2 regions of the Paenibacillus sp. JZ16 genome follow, and region 1 is predicted to be linked to the other one. Evidence: riboswitches for the same ligand, from Rfam matches in the RefSeq annotation. Region 1 holds a riboswitch; the other holds the start of a gene.
What was found. Region 1 has a riboswitch for cyclic di-AMP ahead of BJP58_RS19985 (resuscitation-promoting factor). Riboswitches for the same ligand answer to the same signal wherever they lie in the genome.
Positions count from the first base shown of each region.

Region 2: it holds a riboswitch for cyclic di-AMP, as region 1 does, so the genes downstream of both, ehuB (ectoine/hydroxyectoine ABC transporter substrate-binding protein EhuB) here and BJP58_RS19985 (resuscitation-promoting factor) in region 1, are expected to answer to the same signal.

Region 1 covers NZ_CP017659.1:4,395,144-4,402,580, forward strand. The annotation lists gene BJP58_RS19975 (HD domain-containing protein) at 1-1,143, shown strand, start outside; gene BJP58_RS19980 (TatD family hydrolase) at 1,241-2,005, shown strand; cyclic di-AMP (ydaO/yuaA leader) riboswitch at 2,211-2,425, shown strand; gene BJP58_RS19985 (resuscitation-promoting factor) at 2,697-3,884, shown strand; gene rnmV (ribonuclease M5) at 4,070-4,621, shown strand; gene rsmA (16S rRNA (adenine(1518)-N(6)/adenine(1519)-N(6))-dimethyltransferase RsmA) at 4,618-5,502, shown strand; gene yabG (sporulation peptidase YabG) at 5,615-6,517, shown strand; gene veg (biofilm formation stimulator Veg) at 6,807-7,082, shown strand; gene BJP58_RS20010 (small, acid-soluble spore protein, alpha/beta type) at 7,317-7,437, shown strand, end outside.
Region 2 covers NZ_CP017659.1:3,518,389-3,525,825, reverse strand. The annotation lists gene BJP58_RS33640 (exosporium glycoprotein BclB-related protein) at 1-162, opposite strand, end outside; cyclic di-AMP (ydaO/yuaA leader) riboswitch at 880-1,025, shown strand; gene ehuB (ectoine/hydroxyectoine ABC transporter substrate-binding protein EhuB) at 1,403-2,236, shown strand; gene ehuC (ectoine/hydroxyectoine ABC transporter permease subunit EhuC) at 2,238-2,891, shown strand; gene ehuD (ectoine/hydroxyectoine ABC transporter permease subunit EhuD) at 2,894-3,556, shown strand; gene ehuA (ectoine/hydroxyectoine ABC transporter ATP-binding protein EhuA) at 3,571-4,428, shown strand; gene ectA (diaminobutyrate acetyltransferase) at 4,454-4,966, shown strand; gene ectB (diaminobutyrate--2-oxoglutarate transaminase) at 4,983-6,275, shown strand; gene BJP58_RS16115 (ectoine synthase) at 6,272-6,664, shown strand; gene thpD (ectoine hydroxylase) at 6,679-7,437, shown strand, end outside.

The DNA of each region.
Region 1 (7,437 bases):
ACCTTTCACGGGGCCGAGCACAGCCGATTCTCCCATTCACTGGGAGTCTATGAAATTACGAGAAGAATCATCTCTCAATTCGAACGGAGGGGGTACTCCGATTGGCCTGCCGAGGAAAGGCAAGTTGCCCTCTGCGCGGCTCTGCTGCATGATTTGGGGCATGGGCCCTTTTCTCATTCTATAGAAGAAGCTTTTCATATGAATCACGAGGATTGGACATGCCGGATCCTGCTTGGGGATACTTGCGTCAATCAGGTACTGCGGGAGCTTGGAGCGGATTTCCCCGAGAAAGTGGCTTCGGTTATTAACAAAACCTACGACAAGCCGATTGTGATAAACCTGGTCACTAGTCCGCTGGATGCAGACCGGATGGATTATTTGTTAAGGGATGCGTATTATACGGGAGTCAATTACGGAACGATTGATATTGACCGGATCTTGCGGATGCTGCGGCCGTACCGGGATCGGGTCGTCGTGAAGGAATCGGGTATGCATGCCGTAGAGGATTACCTGATGTCAAGGTATCAGATGTACTGGCAGGTGTATTTTCATCCTGTCACCCGAAGCTCCGAAATTATCCTGCGCCAAATTTTCCGCCGGGCCAAGGAACTGCATGACCGTGGATATGCTTTTCGTTTCATGATCGAACCGCTTCCTGCGTTGTTTTCGGGGAATATCGGGGTGAATCAATATCTGCGCCTTGATGAAGCTCTGATCCAAACGGCCTTTCTGCAATGGACGGAGGAGGAAGATCCTCTTCTTAGCGAATTATGCGGCCGTTTCATGCACCGAAAGCTCTACAAATATGTAGAAATCGACAACATCGATCTGGAGACCATCGACGGGATACGCCACGCATTCAGTGCCGTGGGATTGCATCCGGAATATGACCTGGAGATTGATTTTCCAACGGATCTTCCTTATGATAAGGTTCATTCCGATATGCCGCTTAACGAGAAGCAAATCCTGCTTCTGGATCGGCATGATGAGCTGAAGGAAATCTCGGAAGTATCCGATATTGTACGCTCGATCAGCGGCATTCATAAAGGACGGTACCACCTTTATTATCCGGAGGAGAAGGTAAGTCCGCTGCTGGCTCAAATGCCGGAGAAGATAGCCAGTGTATTTAAACAACAACATTAACCTAGTTGGAAAACAGGAACATTTGGTTTATCTGCAATTTACCCAGCTAATGGAAGATATACGACACAGAAACGACAGGAAGGAGAGTGTGGATTTTATGTTGTTCGACACGCACACTCATATGGATGCTCCCCAATTCGACGAAGACCGGGAAGAGGCAATCCAGCGGGCGCTCGAAGCCGGCGTGACCCGGATGATCAATATTGGATTTAACCGGGAGACGATTCCGACTACGATGAAGCTGGCAGAAACTTATGATTTTATATATGCAGCGGTAGGCTGGCATCCTGTAGACGCCATTACCATGGAGGATCAGGACCTGGATTGGATCGCCTCTTTGTGCAGTCACGAGAAAGTGGTGGCTATAGGAGAGATCGGTTTGGACTATTATTGGGATACGTCTCCGAAAGAAGTTCAGCACCGAGTGCTTCGGCGTCAGATCGGACTGGCCCGGGAATTGAACATGCCGATTGTCATTCATAATCGGGATGCGCATGAAGATATCGTGAGAATTTTGCGCGAGGAAAAAGCCTCCGAGGTGGGCGGTGTCATGCATTCTTTCTCCGGAAGCTGGGAAACGGCCAAAATATGTCTCGATATGGGATTCCATATTTCGTTTGGCGGGCCGATTACCTTCAAAAATGCAAAGCAGCCCAAAGAGGTTTTGGCGCAGGTTCCGCTTGATCGATTATTGATCGAAACGGACTCCCCTTACCTAACACCTCATCCCTTCCGCGGGAAACGAAATGAGACCGCTTATGTAAAATTGGTGGCGGAGGCGGCAGCCGAAATTAGAGGGTTGTCCTATGAGGAATTGGCCCAAATTACCACCCAAAATGCGCTGGAACGATTTGGTATTTAACGAAAACGAGAGCAAAAGCGATGAAAAAGGGAGCATTTTCGATTAATTAAAGTTTTTTAATCAGAAAAGGCGTTGATATTACAATATTTTAACCTTTTACATGAGAAAATGTGGTTGAATGTTGCTTTACAACCTGCATACAAACAGGATATCATCTTTTCAGTGATAAGAAGCTGCGATGTGCAGATCGCGGCCGAATATTTCATGAACCGTCTCGCTTAATCTCCGAAATTTTGGGGAACGGGGGAACCGATACCGCCGTGCATACTGGTCTGAATGCGCGCAGCTGTATTTGATTTCTTTTTCGGGTCTTTGGGGTGAATTTGAAGGATCTCGCCATGAGCGGGTATCCGGATCTAGGGCGTCTCTCTTACGTCCGAACCCGACAGCTAACTCCGTAAGCGAAATAAGAGGGGAATTCTCGTGCATACCATTTCCATGATTCTAATCATCAGGAAGCCACGTTAGAGCCTCTAGTACTCTTTCAATGGCTTTCTTTTATTTTTGAATAATGGAGAGGGGATCATCATACTCTTGGTAAACAAGGGGTGGTGGTACATGGACGGAAAGACGGGAATTGACGCAGGGTGTAGATAGATAGCAGGGCGCCTTGTGAGAAAAATTGCTATAGTCACGTCAAATGCATTCATGCGTTTACCTAGACGGCGGGACTATGAAGGAGGATGGAATAGTGGGCATTTTTCAACCTGAAGAAACCCATGAATCACAATCATCCAGCATGTCTTACGCATTGAGATGGAAGCATGACAATTTGCGTCAACTGATGTTGCTCGGTGCCATGGGTGCCGTTACGGTATCACTTCTCATATCGTTGGTCGTACATGATCAGGCAGGCAAGGAGGTTCAGCTTGTCGTCGATGGTCGTGTCACCACAGTAGAAACACGTGGATCATTGCTGCAGGAATTGCTGGATGAGCAAGCGATCACGTTGAGTCCTCAGGATCAGATTTCGATGCCTTTAAACGGCGCGATCCAGGATGGAGACCGGATCATCATTGACCGGGCAATTCCAGTCAAAGTTACAGTAGGCAGCACAACCAAAACCATATTTACATCCCAGGATACGGTTGATCATGTACTTAAAGAGGCTGGTATTACGATCCAGGGTGAAGATATAGTACAACCGGCACAGAACACGAAGCTGACCAGCAATATGAATATCGATGTCGTTCGCGTCACGAAACAAAAAGTTAAAGAGACGGAGGATCGCAATTTCCGCGTGATCAAAACAGCCGACCCATCGCTTGAGAGAGGGGATAACCGCGTTATTCAGCGGGGCGAGCCTGGTCTCATGGTGAACCATTATGAGAAGGTCTACCACAATGGCAAGCTGGTTTCCAAGACGAAGGTCTCCCAAGAGATTGAACGCAGAACGAAGGATAAAATCATTGCTGTTGGCACGAAAAAAGTAGAGAAGCCTGTCATCGTTCAGGCGGCAGCCACCGATGTAAAGGCTAAACCGGCTAAATTGTCCGGCACGAAAAAAGTAACGACCGCCAAGGCTGTCGAGAACAACGTGGTTTCTCGGGCAGGCGTTGATTTTAAATACAGCAAGGTATTGAACAACGTGTCGATGACGGCGTATTCCGCTGAGCAGCAGGGAATCGGTACACGCACTGCATCCGGTACACGCGTTACAGAAGGACGCACCATCGCCGTTGATCCTAACATCATCCCGATCGGCTGGTGGGTCTATATCGAAGGCATTGGCTTCCGTCGTGCAGAAGATACGGGCGGTGCCATCAAAGGCAACAAAATCGATGTGTATTATGATTCACTGAAATCGGCCATAAACTTCGGCCGGAAGAGCGGCCGCACCGTTTACGTGATCGGTCCGGTTAAACCTGAATTGAACTAGACGCATGAATTCCAATTTACAATACCATTCTAATGCTATACTATTTAGCTTATAATATATAATGATGAAGAAGAGGGAATATTTCCTCTTCTTTTGTTTTGTTAAGAACGGAGTATATAGGGCTAAGTTGGTAGAACCTAGAGGTTGTACAAGCCTGTTTTCTTGGGAAGGAAGAGAACAAACGCATGATTAAAGAAGTGATTGTTGTGGAAGGCAGAGACGATACCGTTGCCATTAAACGGGCCGTAGAAGCAGATACGATCGAAACGGGCGGCTCAGCGATCAATAAACAAATCCTGAAACGCATAGCGCTTGCTCAGGAGCGCAGAGGCGTTATTATATTAACCGATCCTGACCATGCAGGGGAGCGGATCCGCAAAATTGTGGATCAGGGTGTCCCTGGCTGCAAGCATGCCTTTATTCCGGAAGCGGATGCTACCCGCAAAGGGGATATCGGCGTAGAGAATGCCTCGCCAGAAGCGATACGGCGTGCGCTGGAGCGGGTACATACCTCCTTTGAGGGCGGAGAGAGCCTGATCAGTCTGGAGGACATGCTGGAGGCAGGATTATCAGCCCATCCGGAGGCTGCTGCAAGGCGTATGACGATGGGAAACCTGCTCGGGATCGGATATTGCAACAGCAAGCAATTCCATAAACGATTGGCCATGTTTCAAATATCGCGGGAAGAATTTCTGGCCGCACTTTCACAGCTGGAAGAAGGGGGCGTAAGCCAATGAATCGGATCGAGGATATATCAACACCAAGACGGACGAAGGAGATCATCTCACGGCATGGATTCTCCTTCAAGAAGAGTCTGGGTCAAAACTTTCTCATCGATCAGAATATATTGTATAAAATCGTGGAGGCTGCAGGACTGGATGAAGATAAGGGAGCGCTTGAGATCGGTCCTGGGATCGGTGCGTTAACCGAGAAGCTGGCACAGACGGCAGGAACCGTCACCGCGGTCGAAATTGATCAGCGCCTGATTCCCATCTTGCGGGAGGTCCTGGAGCCCTATGAGAATGTGAAGGTGCATCATGGGGATGTCCTGAAGGTGGATCTTCATGAGCTGTTCCGTCAGGATTTTGCGGGCGTATCGAAGGTAAGTGTGGTTGCGAATCTGCCGTATTATGTGACGACGCCGATTCTCATGAAGCTGCTGGAGGAGAAGCTGCCGCTGGAGAATATCGTGGTGATGATTCAGAAAGAAGTGGCAGAGCGGATGGCGGCCGCACCGGGAAGCAAGGATTACGGCAGCCTTAGCATTGCCGTTCAATATTACAGTGAGCCTAAGCTGGTCTGTATTGTGCCGCATACGGTGTTTATTCCGCAGCCGAATGTCGCTTCGGCCGTTATTCGCTTGGCGGTACGGGAACAGCCTCCTGTCAGCGTAGAAGATGAAAGCTTCTTCTTCGAGGTGGTCCAGGCCTCTTTCGCACAGCGGAGGAAGACGATTGCCAACAATCTGAAGAGCCGGTTCTTTCCGGGAGAAGGCCGTGAACGGCTGGAGCAGCTGCTGCAGGAGGCGGGCATCGAGCCTTCACGGCGCGGCGAGACCCTTAGTATTGAAGAGTATGCCCGGCTTAGCAACATATTGTACAACGCGGATATTCGTTAATACAGCCATTAGGGCGCCCATAGACCCGCGGAAGGTCTCGACGCGATAAATTGATGTTTCCAAGAACCAATAGTCACAGTGGCCCATACCATAGGGTAGGGGTGATGTTGTGATGAACTTGGGAGACTTGGTCGTTCGTAAATCCTACGGCGGCGATGTAACGTTCCGGGTAGAAGGCATGCGGCAAAATAACAATATCGTCATCAAAGGGACGGAATTCCGGTTACTGGCCGATGCTCCCGTTGATGATCTGGTCACGGTCCCGCATCCCACCTTAAGCGAACGAACAAAGCAGGCACAGATCAAAGCCAATGAGTCGCTGGACCGCCTGCAGAAGCACAGACAGGAGCAGAGCGAGCGTCAACTGGCCAGCCTGCGCAATATCGAAGGCGGCCAGCTTGCGGATAAAGGATATTTTGACGTGCCGGGCAAAGTGCTGCATTTGGATGGGGATCCCCAATACCTGAAGAAGAGTTTGACCTTGTATAATCAGCTTCGGGTCCCAGCGGAAGGCCATTATATCAATGAGTCGGGGATGGCCGATTCATTATATCGTCTTCTTCCGCGGGTAAGACCTGATATCGTGGTAATTACAGGTCATGATGGAGTTCTGAAGAGACGACAGCCATACGATTTATATAGCCTGGACAGCTATAAAAATTCACACAACTTTGTCACGGCCATTCAGGTAGCACGTCAATATGAGCGGAATCTGGATTCCCTGGTCATTGTAGCCGGAGCGTGCCAATCGCATTTTGAAGCGCTGCTGCAGGCAGGAGCCAATTTTGCCAGCTCGCCGGGGCGAATCCTCATTCATGCCCTGGATCCCGTCTACGTTGCCGCCAAGGCAGCCTATACGTCGGTCAGGGATACCGTGAACATTCATGATGTCGTTCATCATACGATCAGCGGCAGCCAGGGCGTGGGCGGAATCGAGACGAGAGGCAGCTACCGGATCGGTCTGCCCAAGCTGCAGGATTTGTCCACATTGAAGGTTACGCCTTCGGTCAGTTAGGCTCATACTGTGTGCTGAAAGAGGCTTATCGGCCGTTGAGGAAAGACCCGAGAAGAACCCCACAAGCTGGGGTTTTTTATTTTTTGTTTCAATTCTTTAAGAATGTTGTCAAAAAAAATACATAAAGCTTGTCAATTTAGCACATATTAAAGCAAATGCACACGAGAAATACAGGGTCAAAAAAAATACGTTGACAATATATTTTTGATGCTGATATAATTAATGTTTTTGAATTGACAAATGACTGAATCTTTTGTATAATGGACAAGGAAAGAGGTGGTCGTCGACAATGGCTAAAAACGCGCTGTTGGAAATCAAACGCAGTCTCGATGCCCATTTAGGGCAAAAAATTACGCTTCGGGCTAACGGTGGCCGTCGGAAGACCGTCGAGCGTACTGGTGTTTTGGAAGAAACGTACCCTTCTGTTTTCATTGTGAAGCTGGATCAAGACCAGCAAACTTTTAAACGTGTGTCCTACAGTTATGCCGATATTCTGACCGAAACCGTGGAAATCATGGTAACCGGTGATGACAACGAGATGCGAATCACCTATATCAAGTCATAACGATATGTCATGAGAGAGCAGTCTCCACTTACAGGGAGGCTGTTTTTTGTTGCCATCGAACCGGGGAGAATGACAAGCGAAAATTAAACGCATACTAAGGCTGCGCGAGGCCTTCTTTATCCGTTCCATATGCGGAGATGGAGGTTAAGCTTGCAGGGGGGCGTAAAAGGTCACTGCATCGCGCCGGATGCTGTTCATGCCATACTCAATACATTTTCCAAGGAGGCGGGATTGATGAGCAGGAGAAGACGAAGCATTATGTCCGATCAATTGAAGACCGAATTGGCTAAGGAATTGGGATTCTACGATACCGTGGAAAAAGAAGGCTGGGGAGGCATTAAGGCCAAGGATGCCG
Region 2 (7,437 bases), 880 kb from region 1:
TGGGATGATGGCTCCTCCGGCGGCTGCTCCTGTAGCCCCTGTTGCCCCAGTAGCTCCAGTAGGTCCCGCAGGTCCGACAGGTCCGACAGGCCCGACAGGTCCAGCAGGTCCGGCAGGTCCAGCAGGTCCTGCAATACCAGTTGTCGGTCCGGCAGGTCCCACAGGCCCGATAGGTCCGACCGGTCCAACCGGTCCGATAGGACCCTGAGGACCTACAGGTCCACGGATAGCTCTTGGGCATCGACGCTTTTTAATGCCACCGCCGTGGCCTTTATGATCACCATGACCATGAGACGGGCAATGCTTTTTCTTCGCATGAATGACTTTTTTCTCTATTTTTTTAAGAGCACACAATTTTCTCTTTCTAGAAGAACGTTCCAAATGAAGCACCTCCTTTAGATTTGTTCTATACTACGCAAATACTCTCGGTACGGCATGGGTTAATAGCGCATAAATGATAGATAAACACCTATAATTTCCAGAATGTACGCTAGCCCCGGAGGCATTCATCTATTGACGAATAGCAAAACTATAGGATGAATTTCGGATTTCCCTACGATATTCATAGGCTCGGTACGCAGCGGTTCAAAAAAAAATTTGCGCCGTATTTACGCCGTAAATGTGTGGGGAAAGCTTTCACAATCCGAATGTAATTCATGGCATAAACGATCCACCACATGAATGAGTAAGGGAGGCATGGCAAATGCCTGCTATATAGCGAAAAATGAGACTGGAATAAAATTACTGCATCGTTGGGGGAGAGGCTTGAATGAGGCATTTTTCATGCTTGTCATAGGCCCTGGAAGAGCGGAACTTCCGCCTCTGAATTTCCAGAAAAAGCGGTTAAAGGGGTTTGACTTTTCCTGAAGTTCCCTTTATCATGGACACACGCTTAGTTTCCGGCATACATTTTCCGGAAAGCGGGGGAACCAGTTTCATCAGGGGCGAGTCACTTGGAATCACGAGTGTAGGGTACCATCTTACCCGAGTCCGTCAGCTAACCTCGTCAGCAGTGGATGGGTCTTGCATACATAATGGATGTTCATAACAAAGGCCCTTAATTCTCTTTAGGGGCCTTTTCTCTATTTTTTGACCCCCTGCTGGCGGAGCTATGTCTAGATCCCCTGTTTGGTGGTCTTTTTGTATTCTGCTAAAGAGGAGGGGCAAGGCCTGCAAATGTTTAACCAAAACCAATTAAATCGGTCAGATGGCATTGGGTTTAAGCGTGGAAGGAGATGGATGAATCATCTTCCCTGAAGGTCCGACCCATGCAAGGTATCTGAATACGCTTAAATCCCAGTTAACATATGGGTTAACATGGATAATTTCAACATGCCATTTTTAAGAATACCAAAGTCATAATGAAAGGTTGTGGGAAGTTTTGAAGAGAGTGGTTGTACTGATGTTGTCATTGATTATGGGGGTGTCGCTTGCGGCTTGCGGCGACAAAGGGAGTACATTGGAGCAAGCCATTGAGCAGGGGTATATCACCGTGGGATTTGCGAATGAGAAGCCTTATGCCTATAAAGAGGCCAACGGGGAGCTGACAGGAGAAGCGGTTGAGATTGCGAGGGTTATTTTGGAGCGGCTTGGCATCAAGGAAATGAGGGGAGAGCTTACGGAATTCGGATCGCTGGTTGCCGGACTGCAGGCCGAGCGGTTTGATCTAATTACCGCAGGCATGTTCATTAATCCGGATCGCTGCTCTGCCGTATTGTTTGCTAATCCGGAGTACAGCATCGGGGAAGCCATTGCGGTGAAGCAAGGGAATCCGCTGGGACTCGGAAGTTATGAGGATATTGCCAATCATGACCAAGCTAAGGTCGCCGTTATGACCGGTGCGGTCGAAATCGGCTATATGGAAAAGTCCGGCATTCCTACGGACCGGATTGTGCAGGTCCCCGATCAAGCCTCGGCCATTAGCGCCCTTCAGGCAGACCGGGTGCATGCAATTACCATGACGGGGCCGTCCCTGCAGGCGATGCTGGATTCGGCCAGCGACGACAGCATCGAACGCGTGGCTGATTTCGAGCAGCCGGTCATCGACGGCGAAAGCGTTCGCGGTTATGGAGCTACGGCTTTCCGCCAAGCGGATACCGAGTTCCAGGAGGCTTATAATGCGGAGCTTCAAAAAATGAAGGAGTCGGGCGAGCTGCTGGAAATTTTGCAGAAGTTCGGGTTCACAGAAGAAGAGCTCCCGGGCGAGATGACGGCCGCTGCCCTTTGCGGGGAATAGCATGCCGAATTCGTGGATTGATTTTCTCCCTACGCTGTTGAAAGGGGCGGAGATCACGATTGTAGTTGCTTTCTTTTCAGCCATTCTTGCGGTCGTGATGTCCTTTGCAGCCGGGTTATGCCGACTGTCGAAGCTGTGGATCATTCGCACGTTGACAGCCGTGTACGTGGAAGTCTTTCGGGGGACCTCCTTGCTGGTGCAGCTGTTCTGGTTGTATTTCGCCCTTCCGTTCATCGGCGTCGAGCTTCCGAAAATGCTGGCTGCGATCCTCGCGATCGGGTTGAACTTCGGCGCATACGGCTCGGAAATCGTTCGCAGCGCCGTGTTGGCCGTTCCGAAAGGACAATGGGAAGCCGCTGTAGCGCTTAATCTGAGGCCTTGGCAAAGACTGTGGAATGTCATATTGCCTCAAGCGTCCCTGCGAATGCTTCCCCCTTTCGGGAATCAGCTTGTGGAGCTCATCAAATCCACCTCACTGGTTTATTTCATCACGATGGCGGATTTAACGTATCAGGCGATGGTGCTCCGCAATAATTACATCTCCTGGACGACCGAGATTCTGGTGCTGCTGCTCCTCATGTATTTTGTCATTGCTACGCTCGTTTCGCTGGCAGTTCGACTGCTGGAGCGTAAATGGACAGCGGGGAGGTTATAGTCATGTGGGATTGGAACTATGTATGGGATATCCTGCCCCAGCTCTTGAGTGCATTAAAAATGACGGTATGGGTGACGATCTGCGCTTTCGCGGTGGCATTGATCATCGGATTGCTGCTTGCTTTTGCAGCGCGGAGTCGGTTTAAGGTGCTGTCACTAATAACCAAAGGAATGATCGAATTCATTCGCAATACACCGCTGCTGGTGCAGGTCTTCTTCCTGTATTACAGCCTGCCGCTTCTTACCGGAATCTCCATTCCGGCCTTCTATGCCGGGGTGATCGGTCTCGGGCTGCATTACAGCACATATCTGTCCGAGGTGTACCGATCCGGAATCGAGGGAGTGCCGAAGGGACAATGGGAGGCTGCCACAGCACTGAATTACACGAAAGCCCAAACCTGGCGAAGTATTATCCTGCCGCAAGCGGTGCCGCCGATCATTCCGGTACTCGGTAATTATTTGATTGTTATGTTTAAAGAGACGCCGATTCTATGCGCCATAACGCTTGTGGAGATGATGCTGACGGCCAAAAATATCGTGTCGCAGTCGTTCCGTGCATTTGAACCGTATACGATGGTCGGGATTCTGTTCCTGATCATCAGTTATATCGCCTCATTGCTTGTGCAAAGGCTGGAAAAACGCATGAATCTACAGCGTGGAAAATAAAAGGAGGGAATCAATTGAATGCCGTTGTGATCGATGAGCAGGCGGAAGCGTCGAAGGTGCCGCAGCAGGAGGGAAATCCCGTTACCGCTACGGGTACAAAGCCGATTGTGAAATATACCGGCGTGACCAAGTCGTTTGGTGATCTACAGGTGCTTAAAGGCATCGATCTGGAGATGCAACCTGGAGAAAAGGTGGCTGTGATCGGTCCGAGCGGATCAGGCAAAACAACGATGGGCCGGATGCTGATGACGCTGGAAGAACCCACCGAGGGAACCATCGAGGTTGATGGTGAGCTGCTCTGGCATATGGAAGAGAAGGGCAAGCTGGTTCGGGCCAATGAAAAGCATTTGCACCGGATGCGCTGCAATGTCGGCATGGTCTTTCAGCATTTCAATCTGTTCCCGCACATGAACGTGCTTCGGAATGTGACGGAGGCCCCGCGCAAAGTGCTGGGTTTATCCAAGGAGGAGGCGGAGGAGCGGGCCGTCTCCATGCTCAGTAAGGTCGGTTTGGCCGACAAATTGAAGATGTACCCGTCCAATCTGTCCGGGGGCCAGAAGCAGCGGGTTGCCATCGCCAGAGCGCTGGTCATGCGGCCAAAGGTTATGGTGTTTGACGAGGTGACCTCGGCGCTTGATCCCGAGCTGGTCGGCGAAGTGCTGGAGGTCATCCGGGAAATCGCGGAGGAAGGCGAAATGGCCATGATGCTGATTACGCATGAGATGGATTTTGCGAAGGAAATCGCGGACCGCGTCATCTTCGGAGCCGAGGGAAGGATCGTTGAGCAGGGCACGCCGGAGGAGATATTCGATAATCCCCAGAGCGAGCGGCTGCAGAGCTTCCTGCAGCGATTCCGTTCAAACGGAAATTAGTTCTGGAAAGAGGTGATTGTATAGAATGGCTGTGGATACCGATATCGAAATTGTTTACCGAAGACCGAAAGCCCGGGATGGTACCCGGGTGTGGGAGCTTATACGCGACACCGGATCGCTTGATCTGAACTCTCCCTATTGCTACATGCTGCTTGGAGATTACTTCCATGATACCTGCATGATTGCCGAGCATGAAGGAGATATCATCGGTTTTATTTCCGCCTTCCGTTCTCCTCGCAATCCGGAGACGCTGTTCGTATGGCAAGTGGCCGTTGCTAATTCGCATCGGAGGCAAGGCGTTGCAAAGGCAATGCTGACAAATCTGATGAATCAGAAGGCATGCCATGGCGTCCGTTACATTGAAGCTACGGTATCGCCGAGTAACATGGCGTCCCGTCGTTTGTTTCTCGGTTATGCCGAGGAGAAATCCATTCCCAGCACCGTAACCGTAGGTTATGGAGCAGAGATGTTCCCCGATGGAACATCCCATGAAGATGAGCCGTTATTCGTGATTGGCCCCTTTTTCAATGACATTTAAACAAATGGAGGGAACTATGGACAACCAAGTCATGGAGAAACCGAAGCTTACTGTGTTTAACAAGCTGGAATCGGAAGTAAGAAGTTATTGCCGGAGCTTTCAGACGGTTTTTGACAAGGCCCGAAATGCGAAGCTGTGGGATACGCAGGGGAATGAATACATTGATTTTTTTGCGGGAGCCGGGGCTTTGAATTACGGACATAACAATGAGAAGATTCGCGAGAAGGTAGTCGACTACATCCTGAAGGATGGCGTCACGCATAGCCTGGATATGGCTACGGGTGCGAAGGAAACGTTTCTGACCCGATTTCAGGAGATCATCCTGAAGCCGCGCGGGTGGGATCACAAAGTGATGTTTCCCGGTCCGACCGGAACGAATGCCGTAGAGGCCGCGCTCAAAATCGCCCGTAAAGTGACAGGGCGCAGCACCGTTCTGTGCTTCACGAATGCCTTTCATGGCATGTCGCTCGGATCGCTGGCGGTAACCGGCAACTCCTTCAAGCGCCAGGGTGCCGGCGTGGATCTAAGTCACTCCGTGTTTATGCCGTATGACGGTTACTTTGGTGACGACGTGGATACGATGGCATATATGGAGAAACTTCTGGATGATCCGGGAAGCGGAATTCCGCTGCCGGCCGCAGTGATCGTCGAGGCGGTGCAGGGGGAAGGCGGATTGAACGCCGCCAGCCGGGAATGGCTGCAGAAGCTTGCGCGCATCTGCAAGGATAAGGGAATGCTGCTGATTTTGGATGATATCCAGATGGGCTGCGGCCGAACCGGTCCGTTCTTTAGTTTTGATGATGCCGGTATTGAACCGGATATCATATGCCTCTCGAAATCGATTGGCGGCTTTGGCTTGCCGATGGCGATTACGCTGATCAAACCGGAGATTGATATTTGGGAGCCGGGGGAGCATAACGGTACCTTCCGGGGCAATAATCTCGGATTCGTTGCCGCAGCCGAAGCGCTGAATTATTGGAAAACGAAAGATTTTCAGCTTGATATCGGCATCAGGGAAAATCGGATTCGCCAATCATTGGAAGGCGTTGTGAAGGATTATCCTCAGCTCGGCGGCGAAATCCGCGGCAGAGGCATGATTCAGGGGGTTGCTTTCGATAAGCCGGAGCTCGCAGGCAGGCTGTCCGAGATGGCCTTCGAGCATGGACTGATTATGGAAACGTCCGGTCCGTATAGCGAAGTGGCAAAGCTAATGCCGCCGCTTACGATTGAAATGAACACATTGGCAGAGGGATTGGGGATATTTGAGAACAGTATGAAACAATTAGCAGCAGAGGAGAGGTTGTCATGATTGTTAAATATTTGGAAGAGATCGTGGATACCAAAGACGATATCGATACCCAGACATGGAACTCGAGAAGGCTTCTGCTTACAAAAGACGGCATGGGCTTCTCGCTCAATGATACCCTCATCAAGGCGGGAACGGAGACGCTGATCTGGTACAAAAACCACGTCGAAGCCGTGTACTGCATCGAAGGCGAGGGGGAAATCGAGATTGTCGGGGGTGAAACGCACCCTATTTCCCCAGGCATGATGTATGCGCTGGACGGTCACGAGAAGCATTATTTGAGAGCTCGTTCGCAGATGCGGATGGTTTGCGTATTCAATCCGCCGCTTACCGGCGCGGAAGTTCATGACGAGGAAGGAACCTACCCGCTGCTTGCCCCAAATTTGGACTAAGGAGATGATATGCGATGAGTAATAATCATGTGTCGGCCCTTCAGGAAAAAGAACTGGACGTTTATCCTTCAAGAGTGCATTCGGAACCCCGGATCCTAAAGAGACAGGATCCTGTCGTTCATTCGGAATGGACACCGGATGCTGCGTTAACGCAGGAGCAATCCGACTTCTATGAGCGCAACGGATATTTATTCCTGGAAGACTTCTTTGGTCGAGAGGAGCTGTCGGTATATCAGGCGGAAGCCCGCAGTTTGCAGGTATCGGCAAGAGAGCTGGATAAGGATGAAGTGATCCGGGAGCCGGGTGGGAACGAAGTTCGATCGGTCTTTGCGGTGCACGAGAGCCATGAAGTGTTCAAGAAGCTGTCCCGGCATCCGAGACTCTTGGCGATCATGGAGTATCTCTTGGGAAGCGAGACGTATATCCATCAATCGCGGATTAATTACAAGCCGGGCTTCACGGGCAAAGAGTTCTATTGGCACTCTGATTTCGAAACATGGCATGTTGAGGATGGCATGCCTCGTATGAGAGCTTTGAGCTGCTCCATTGCTCTGGAGGATAACTACTCTTATAACGGACCGCTTATGGTTGTGCCTGGATCGCATAAGGAATTCGTGGCCTGCATCGGCCAAACGCCGGAGAATCACTTCAAGGATTCCCTGCGCAAACAGGAATACGGCGTTCCGGATCATGACAGCCTGACACGCATGGTGCAGAAAAGCGGTATCGACACACCTGTCGGTAAAGCCGGTTCAATCGTGATTTTTGACTGC